One region of the Fodinicola acaciae genome, then DNA from elsewhere that is predicted to be linked to it. Evidence: riboswitches for the same ligand, from Rfam matches in the RefSeq annotation. Region 1 holds a riboswitch; the other holds the start of a gene.
The links. A riboswitch is a leader RNA that binds a small molecule or an ion and turns the genes downstream of it on or off. The one in region 1 is predicted to bind FMN.
Positions count from the first base shown of each region.

Region 2: linked by a shared signal. The riboswitch ahead of GNX95_RS12460 (nicotinamide mononucleotide transporter family protein) and the one ahead of GNX95_RS10335 (riboflavin synthase) in region 1 are both predicted to bind FMN.

Region 1 is NZ_WOTN01000001.1:2,222,057-2,226,855, forward strand. Features, by position in the region: gene GNX95_RS10330 (bifunctional 3,4-dihydroxy-2-butanone-4-phosphate synthase/GTP cyclohydrolase II) at 1-1,070, opposite strand, end outside; gene GNX95_RS10335 (riboflavin synthase) at 1,067-1,657, opposite strand; FMN riboswitch at 1,740-1,884, opposite strand; gene GNX95_RS10340 (alpha/beta fold hydrolase) at 2,019-2,795, opposite strand; gene GNX95_RS10345 (GbsR/MarR family transcriptional regulator) at 2,796-3,263, opposite strand; gene GNX95_RS10350 (hypothetical protein) at 3,420-3,962, shown strand; gene GNX95_RS10355 (TetR/AcrR family transcriptional regulator) at 3,919-4,593, opposite strand; gene GNX95_RS10360 (LysE family translocator) at 4,658-4,799, shown strand, end outside.
Region 2 is NZ_WOTN01000001.1:2,664,961-2,669,759, reverse strand. Features, by position in the region: gene GNX95_RS12470 (MaoC family dehydratase) at 1-157, shown strand, start outside; gene GNX95_RS12465 (HpcH/HpaI aldolase/citrate lyase family protein) at 157-996, shown strand; gene GNX95_RS12460 (nicotinamide mononucleotide transporter family protein) at 1,105-1,740, opposite strand; FMN riboswitch at 1,798-1,927, opposite strand; gene GNX95_RS12455 (hypothetical protein) at 2,706-2,870, shown strand; gene GNX95_RS12450 (DUF4135 domain-containing protein) at 2,902-4,799, shown strand, end outside.

The DNA.
Region 1 (4,799 bases):
GGATTGTTGGTCAGCAGCAGCATCGTACGCACACCGAGATCGGCGAGAATCTGTGCGCCGATCCCATAGTCGCGTGCGTCCGCCGGCAATCCGAGCAACGTGTTGGCGTCGACCGTGTCGGCGCCCTTGTCCTGCAGTTCGTACGCGCGAAGCTTCGCGATCAGGCCGATCCCCCGGCCTTCGTGGCCGCGGACGTAGAGCACGACACCCCGCCCGGCGGCCTGCACCGCGGCCAGCGCGGCGTCGAGCTGCGGACCGCAGTCACACCGCAGGGAGCCAAAAGCGTCACCGGTCAGGCATTCCGAATGCACGCGTACGAGCACGTTCTCGCCGTCGCTGATGTCGCCGCAGACCAGTGCCACGTGGTCGCGTTCGTCCACTGTGGACTGATAGCCGTACGCGGTGAAAGTGCCGTACTTGGTGGGGATCCGGGTCTCGACGACCCGCTCCACCTGCTTTTCCGAGCGCCGCCGGTAGGCGATCAGGTCGGCGATGGTGATCAGCCGCAGGTTGTGTTCCCGGCAAAACTCGATCAGGTCCGGCAGCCGCGCCATCGAGCCGTCGTCCTTGACGACCTCGCAGCAGGCCGCCGCCGGACGCAGGCCGGCGAGCCGGCACAGGTCGACCGACGCCTCGGTGTGGCCGGCCCGCCGCAGCACGCCGCCGTCCTTGGCGCGCAACGGAAAGACGTGACCCGGCCGGGTCAGGTCGTCGGCGGTCGTACGCACCGCCGCGAGCGTCCGCAGCGTATGTGCGCGGTCGGCGGCCGAAATCCCGGTCTGGACGCCTTCGCGCGCGTCCACCGAGACCGTGTAGGCGGTGCCCTTGCGGTCCTGGTTGGTGTGATACATCGGCGGCAGCTCGAGACGGTCGGCCTCCTCCGCGGTGACCGGCGCGCAGATCACGCCGGAGGAATACCGCACGGTGAATCCGACCAGCTCGGGCGTCGCCATCTCGGCCGCGAAAATGATGTCGCCCTCGTTTTCGCGGTCCTCATCGTCGACCACCACGACGGCCTTGCCGGCCTTGATGTCGGCGATGGCGTCCTCGATGCTGTCAAAAGGAGTCATCGCGCGCTCACCAGCCGCTCGACGTACTTGGCGATCACGTCGACCTCGATGTTGACCCGCTGGCCCGGCTCTTTCTTGCCGAGCGTGGTCAGGCCGAGGGTGGTCGGGATCAGGCTGACCTCGAACCAGTCGGCGCCGACGCCGGAGACGGTCAGCGACACGCCGTCGACCGCCACCGACCCCTTTTCGGCCAGGTAGCGCGCGGTGTCCGCGGCGAGCTGGAACCGTACGATGTCCCAGTGCTCGTCGGACTCGCGGCGCAGCAGCGTGGCCGTGTCGTCCACGTGTCCCTGCACGATGTGTCCACCGAGCCGGTCGCTGGCGCGTACGGCCCGTTCCAGGTTGACCGGGTCGCCGGGCTGCAGCTCGCCGACGGTCGACCGCTTGAGGGTTTCGGCCATCACGTCGACGGTGAACCGCTCACCGTCGGTCCGGATGACGGTCAGGCAGACGCCGTTGACGGCGATGGAGTCGCCGTGTCTCGCGTCCGACGAGACGGTCGGCCCGTGCAGCGTCAGCTGCCCGGCCGTACCCAGATCGCTCCAGCTCACCACGGAGCCGAGCTCTTCCACGATTCCAGTGAACATCCTGCCTCCCGGCCAGACGATGGTCACCGGGGTTGATCAGGCAGGTGCCAGAAAGCGGCACCACAGGCAGGCCTGTGGCGTCGCGCGCATCCTCCCATCCGGACTTTCACCGTCGGTCCCGGACTCTCACCAGGTCAACCGGCCGCTGGCTGCGGACGGGTCGCGGACTGAGGGCCGTCAAGCCCATCACCGCCGGTTCGGAATTACACCGACCCCGGAGCGCGTACTGCTTCTTACCTGATCGATTGTCGCACGCGCCGTCGCCGCCGGCGCCGGACGTGACCCGCTCCACACCGGCCGGCTGGCCGTCCGTCCACCGGGCTGCGACCTCCTGGCTGTTGACGCTTCTACGTCAAACTCCTCAGGACGTGGCCCGTGCGGACTCTTTTCGCGCAAGTTCGTCGATCGCGGCGGCGAGCGTGTCCGCGTTCTTGAACGGGATCTCGGTGTGCGACGACGGCAGCGTCGCGAACACCGAGACGTGGTCGTGTTTCTCGGCCAACGGCGCGACGGACGCGCGCATCTTGCGCACCTCCTCGTCGGTGCTGCCCGTGTGCCGCTTCGTACCGAGGACGAACGTGATCGGGCAGTCGATGCTGCCGAAATCCGGCGCGATCCGGTCGAGGATGTCGCAGTTCTCGATGTTGATCTCGGCGGCCTGCCTGGCCGGCACGCTGGTCCGGCCGATCAGCCGGAGGATCCACATGATCGGCGCCATCCGGCCGAACAGCTTGCGGATGCGAGCCTGTTCCTCGTTGCCGAAAGCCGGGAAAGGCATGCCGCCGTCGACAAGCACGAGGCCGGCGATCTCGCCGGGACGCCGCGCCGCATGGCGGACGGCGAGCGTGGCACCGTACGACCAGCCGACCAGGATCGGCCGGCGGATGCCGGTGGTGGCCACGACGGCCGAGACGTCGTCGAGCGCACCGACAAACGAATAGTCCTTTGACGGCCCCGATTTTCCGCGGCCGCGCGCGTCGAAGGTGATCGTACGGTAACGACCGCCCAGCTCACGCAGCGTGCGCTTCCAGTCGGTCTGCGGTGCCAGCATGCCGTTGAGGAAGAGGACCGGCTGGCCATCGCCACTGTCGTTGATGTCCAGCGCGGTGTCAGCAACCGGAATCCGGATATGAGCCATTTATTCACCTCGTGATTTTCTTTGCGACCACCACTCATCGGCCAGAGCGGGGATCCTTCTGGCCAGAAACTCGTAGAATTCCACCGCCTCGCGCAGCATCGCGGTCTGCGTCGGCGCGTCGTGGTCCAGGTGCGTCAGGCCTTCTCGCGCAAGCGCCGCCATTTCATGGAAGAGGCCACCGTCGAAGCCTCGCGGCCGCACCAGGCAGCTCGGGTCGATCTCGATCGAGTCGACTCGCTCGCCGGCCTCGCGCCACCGGCTGACGATCCGTCGCTCCTCCAGCATCTTCACCGCGCCGGTGATCGCACTGCGACTGGCTCGCAGCGCGTCGCTCAACTCGGCGATGGACTGGCGAGGCGGATCGCAGACCAGCAGGAAACCCATCAGGCGTCCGGCCATCGGCGGAAACGCGTACTCACGTGCGTAGAACCGGCCGATCAGGTCGGCGAAACGGAGCTTGTCATCCATGGCCACCCTGGCAACGTAGCACGGACAACGAAGATGACACATATTTCTGTCATCCATGGCACATCATTTTGGTGCCAATCCGACACCAGACCGCTTGCACATTGTTCAAAAAGGTCTTATGGTTCATGAACTAAGTTCAAGAGAGGACCCATAGGCATGCCTGTTCCGGTCACCATCGCCGCCGCGCTCCAGCTGCTGCTGGCGGCGAGTTTCGTTGTCATCGCACTGATCGCTCACCGTTACGGTGACGCCGCTCAGCACGCCGCCGAGGCCGAGGCGGTCCGCCAGGGACACCCGGCGGGTGTGCTCGCGGCGCATCGCGTACGGTTCGCCGAGACCACCACCGAGATGCTGTTGCCACTGGCCATCGGTGTGGTGATCGGCGTGCTCGCGGCGGTCAACCTGGCCGGTGTCCAGGCCGGCCGGATCGCCACCTGGGTGCTCGCGCCGGTGCTGGTCGTCGCCGGCGGCCTGGTGACCGCGACCCAGGTCTTCGCCGCGCGCTTCACGGCCGCGGTGTTCCGGAAGTCGACGACCGCCTCCGGCATCGACGCGTACGCGATCGTCGACGCGGCCAGCCGGACCTATCCGGCCATCCTCCGGCCGCTGGTGCTCGTACGGTTCGCGCTCACCACGCTCGGCACCCTGGCGGTCGTCATTCTCCTCGCGCTGCCGGCCGCGAACGCGCACTTCGGCTAGCCAGGCCGTCCAGGATCGTGGCCAGGCCGAACTCGAACGGACTGGCCATCCCGGCCGCCGACGTCGAGTGAGTGGTCAGCCGCGGATAGCGTCCCGCGACCTCCTCGGCTCGCGCGATCGCGATGCGCAAGGCCTCCTCGCCGCCACCGCGCCGCGCGTGCGCGCGCAACGCCTGCTCGCTTCCTTCGGCCTGCGCGGCTCCGAGTACGAACATCAGCACGGTGGCGGCGGCCTGGTTTGCCTCCGCCACGGTGAATCCGGCCGACTCGTACGCGGCCAGGCAACAGTCGTCATAGCGAGCCTTGCCGGGACCGTAGACCAGGTGCGTGCTCATCGCCGGCACCAGCCAGAAATGCCGGCTGACCATCTCGTACGCACCCCGTGCGAGCACCGTCGTGGCCTCGCGCCAGCCGGTGGTGGCCAGATCCGGCAGCTCGATCTGCGACCAGGCGTGGTCGCCGGCCAGCACGACCAGGTCGTCCTTGCTCCTGACGTGCCAGTACATCGCGGTCGCGGCCATGCCCAGCTGCGCGCCGAGCCGGCGCATGTTCAGACCGGTGATGCCGTCGGCGTCCAACACGGCGACCGCCGCCTCCACGATCTGGTCCCTGGTCAGCGTGTCGCGCGGCACTGTCCGAGCGTACCGGCAGACGTACGCTGACAACGTCACCAACCTCGTGGACGGGAGCCACTAATTGGACCTGCAGCTGTTGTTGCCGTTCGTCGTCGCCATCACGCTGATCAGCCTGGTGCCGGGGCCGGACATGTTCTACATCGTCGCCAACGGCATCGCCGGCGGACCACGTGCCGGAGTCGTCGCCGCCGTCGGCATGTCGA
Region 2 (4,799 bases), 440 kb from region 1:
CACGCTCCGCGTGGAAACCGAGATCGTCGAGGCGCGTGCCTCCACGTCGCGGCCGACCGCCGGCATCGTCACCTTCGAGCACCGCTCGTACAACCAACGCGACGAGCTGGTCTGCCGCGCGCGGCGGGCCGCGCTGATGCGCCGGAGGCCGGCCTGATGCGCAGCCTGTTCTTCGTGCCGGGCAGCCGGCCGGACATGATCGCGAAGGTGCCACGGTTCTCGCCGGACGTCGCGGTGGTTGACCTGGAAGACGCCGTCGTGACCGCCGACAAGGAGACCGCACGCGCGTCGGCGGTCGAGGCGCTGTCGTCGCTGGACCTGCCGGTGCCGATGGTCGTACGCGTCAACGCCATCGACACGCGGTGGTTCGCTGGCGACATCGCCGCCGTCGTGTCGCTCGGCCTGGCCGGCAAGGTCGTCGGCCTCGTACTGCCGAAACTGCAGCGGCTGTCCGACCTGGAGACGCTTCGTTCGGCGCTCGGCGACTGGTCGCCGGAGGTGGTCGTAGGCGGCCTGGAGACGGCGCTGGGCGTCGCCGACGCGCGCACGCTCATCGCGCCGCCGGTGACCGCGGTGTTCTTCGGCGCCGAGGACTACACCGTCGACATGGGCGGCCGGCGTACGCCCGGCGGCCTCGAGGTGTTGTACGCGCGCAGCCAGGTCGTGCAGGCCGCTCGGCTGGCCGGCGTACCGGCGATCGACCAGATCGTCGCGGCGATCCGCGACCCCGACGCGTTCCGCGCCGACGCGTCGGTCGGCCGGGACCTCGGTTACGCAGGCAAGCTCTGCATCCATCCGAGCCAGGTCGCGTTGGCGCACGAGGTCTTCACGCCTTCGGAGGCCGAGATCGCGCACGCCCAGGCGGTCATCGAGGCGTCGCGACAGGCGGCGCTCGGTGGCTCAGGTGCCGGCGTACTGGACGGCGAGATGGTTGACGAGGTCCACGTACGCCTCGCGACCAGCGTCCTCCGCGCCGCCGGCCTCGACGTTGGCTGATCAGCCTGCGACGGGTTTCGCCGCAGGTAACGAAAGTGACCGCCGTTTAGGCGTGCCGCGGTCACTTTTGTTACATGCGAGCTCGCTGGAGCGTTTAAACGTTCCGGGTCAACTGGCAGGCGCGAGTTGCCGCTGCTCTCGTTGGAGGCGGGCGGACCTGGCCCAGGAGACCCAGCCGATGATCACCAGGACGGCGAACACGGCGTACACGGCCGCGGAGAACCACAGGTGCGACTGGATCTGCAGCGGTACGCCGACCGCGTCGACCAGCAGCCAGACCAGCCAGAACTCCACCAGCCCGCGGCCCTGCGCGAAGAAGGCGACGACGGTGCCGACGAAGATCCACGCATCCGGCAGCGGAGCCCACGACGCGTGCAGCGCGCTGAGCAGCCAGGCAAACAGGCCAGTGCCGACCATGAGCGCGCCGGCGAGCAGGCCGCGCTCGGGCCAGGTGGCCTTGCGTACGGCGATGCCGTAGACGGCGTCCTTGTTGTGCTGCCAGGCCCACCAGCCGTAGACCGAGATCAGCAGGATCACGACGTTGCGCGCGGCCAGGCCGCCGAGGTGCGCGGAGGTGTAGACGGCGACCAGCAGGATGGTCGCGGCGATCTGCACCGGCCAGGTCCAGAGCGTACGGCGCTGCGCCAGCAGGACGACCGCGAGCGCGCAGATCTGGCCGACGAACTCGGCCCACGAGATGAACTGGCCAAAGACCGTCAGTCCGGTCGTCAGCAGAATGTGCACGTCCCGCTCCCTCACAGCCACCGACCGGGGTGGAGGCAGCGCGCACACAGGATGCGCGTGCGCAGCCTCCCATCCGGACTTTCACCGTCGGTCCCGGAATTCCACCGGATCAACCCTCCGGCCAAGGCCAGCGGGCTCGCGGACTGTCACCGCCGGTTCGGACTTTCACCGACCCCGGAGCGCACGAACTATTCCTAGCGATCAAGCAACCGCAAGTGTCGCAGTATTCCCGGCACCGCGCAGCGACTCATCACACAGCCGAGTAGTCGTATGTCCATCCCGCGCGCCGGCTTCGTGCCGCCGAGGGCTGATCGGGCGGTTGACCGGCGCGGTACGTGATGGCCGACGACGAACAGGCGCCGGACCGGACGGTGTTGGCCGACCTGACCGCTCCGGCCGTACGCGCGTGTCGCCGCGGCGACACTTCGACGGTGCCGGGCCGGAGGCGCGAGCTCGGCCTGACCGAGGACGAGGCGCTCGGCGCGGTCGCCGCCTTTGTGGATCCTGGCCGCACCGACGATGTCATCGGCGAGGCCTTACGTTTCACCGTGCCGTCACCGGTCATGCTGCGCACTGTCGGGGTGATCCAGTCGCGGTCTGGCGGTCCAATGTGGACGGTAGGCGCAACGTCGCGAGATCCTTTCCCGGCAATCGATTCGTCCACATCTCCACGGCGTCCAAAGCCAACGCCGGGCTGGATCGCCACCGGACGGCTCGAACTTCTGTGCGTAGCGGCGAAAGTTTCGGCCCAGCCACGGCTGACCCGACACGCCTCCGCTATCACCCGCGGCCACCTCGTTCGCCGGGGCGGCCGACTGGTGGCGACGTCATATCATGTCGCGGCGGCGAGTGGAACAGTCATTGGCGGGAAATCGTTTTTCCGCTAAAACTCGGCCGGCTTCCTTGTCTGTCCCGGTGGACCGGATGCAGTCTTTCGTAGGTCCGTCCACAGAAAAGGAGGCAAGGTGACCGCACCTGTCCAGGACAAGGCAACGACCGAGTTCGATCTGGTGATCGGCGACCTCGAGGTCGAGATTCCAGAGCTCGACGACACCGTCGCGGCGCTCACCGACGGGCACACGAATCCATCGTGTGCGCGCTGTACGTGCATCAACGTCTACTGCTTCTGACCGGGGGAGAGGCCGCAGGTGCGTCGGCGCGATGGCTGAGTTTTCCTGCCGGATGACCGATCCTGGCGTCGACGCCGGCTCCGGTCCGCTGCCGCCGGCGGCGGGCCGGCTGCTGGCCGCGGTGCGCGACGGCCGCGCCGAGCGGATGTTCCCGCCGGTCGTCGGACCGGGACCGGACAACACGTTGAGCCTGCGGCGGCACCTCGCCGGCGACGCCGACGCGCGCGCCCTGGCGCGTACGCTCGCGGAGCCGCGTTTCGCCCCCTTCCTGGCCGCCGTCGACCGCCTTGACGCCTGGTGCGCGAGGCAGGACTTCGAGGCGCCGCACCTGCTGAGTGTCGCCAATGGCGACCTTTTCGGCCCGATGATCTGCGAGGCATTCGTTGCCTGCGCGGAAAAAGACGCCGACACATTGGTGGCCGCGAGATGTGCGCAGACAGCGGCATTCCTTGACCTTTTCCTGACGCGACTGCGACGCGATCGGCGCGAGAGTTGGCCGGACCGGCCGGAACTACGCGGACCGGTGACCGGCTTGTGGGCCAATGGCGAGGAAACGCACAACGGCGGGCAGCGGGTCTTGCGCGTCGACTTCGCCGGCGGCGGCCGGGTGGCGTACAAACCGCGGCCGGCGTCCGGAGAGCTGCTTTTTCTCGGCGAGGACTCGGTTTTCGCGATGCTCAACGAGCTGGCGGGAGCAGGCCTGCCGGTGCTGCCGAGCTGGCGAGGCGCCGGTGACGACCGGCTCGGCTATTCCTGGCAGGAGTGGGTCGAGCGGCCGCGCCAGTGGGACGTTTTGCGGCGACAGGACGGACACACACTTTCGGGTACGCGCCTCGAAAGCGCCGAGGCCGACCAGTTCTGGCGGCGTGCCGGAGCGTTGACGGCGGCCTGTTTTGCCTTTGGCATGACGGATCTGCACGGTGGCAACCTGCTGGCCGGCGCTCGCGCTGATGGCGAGCCGATGCTCTATCCGGTCGATCTGGAGGTCTTTTTCGCCGAGACACCGCGGCTCGCGCACACCGCGCTGGTGTATGCACCGACGACCGGGATGACGCACCACGTGGGCCTGGAAAACGAGGCTCGTTGGTGCGATGTCGACGGCCAGCCGGTCTGTTGGACCGAGGAGCCGGACGGCACGCTCTCGCTGCTGCGGCGCGACCGGTCGATCACCAGGACCGCGACCCGCTCCGTCGTCGGCGACACCGACGGCCGGATCGGCTACGGCCCATATCTGCCGGCCATGCTGCGCGGCATGTTCGAGGCCTGGACGTCGATCTGCCGCCATCAGGAGCGGATCCGCGAGATCGTCGAGAGCGCGGACGCGTACGCGCGAGTGATCCGTCGCGCCACCTCGATCTATCTCACCGGCGATTCCGAGGTGGACTTCGACGAGTCCGAGCGCGAACAGCTCGACAACGGCGACGTCCCGTACTTTTTCCGGCCGCTCTCGGGCGGACCGCTGCGTACGGTCGGCTCGACCGTGCCGGCCACCGACTCGGACCCGCCGACGCCACTGCCGTGGCCGCGGATCGCTGAGCGGCTGACCCTGTCCGGCCTCGGCCTCGCCCTGCGCGATGCCGTGGAGCACGTCTTCGACGACATCCCCGAGCACGTCGCCGCCGACGCGGGCGTACGTTTCCACCTCCACGGACCGCAACACGGGCAGGTCAGCTTCGAGTGGCCGGAGGCCGGCCGCCGCGTCACGTACGGCTGGGACGGCGGCAAGGTGCGGCTGGCGGTCGACGCGATCGACACACCGCCGGCGCCAGTGCCGGTGCCGCCCGCCGCCGAGATCCGGCAGCGGTTGCTGCGGATGGACCGCGTCGACGCCGCGCTGCGGATGCCGTGGGCTCGCGGCGGCTTCGCCGACGAGGCGCTGCATCGCCGCCTGACGATGCTGGTGGCGGCCGGTGCGAGTTGGCTGCGCGA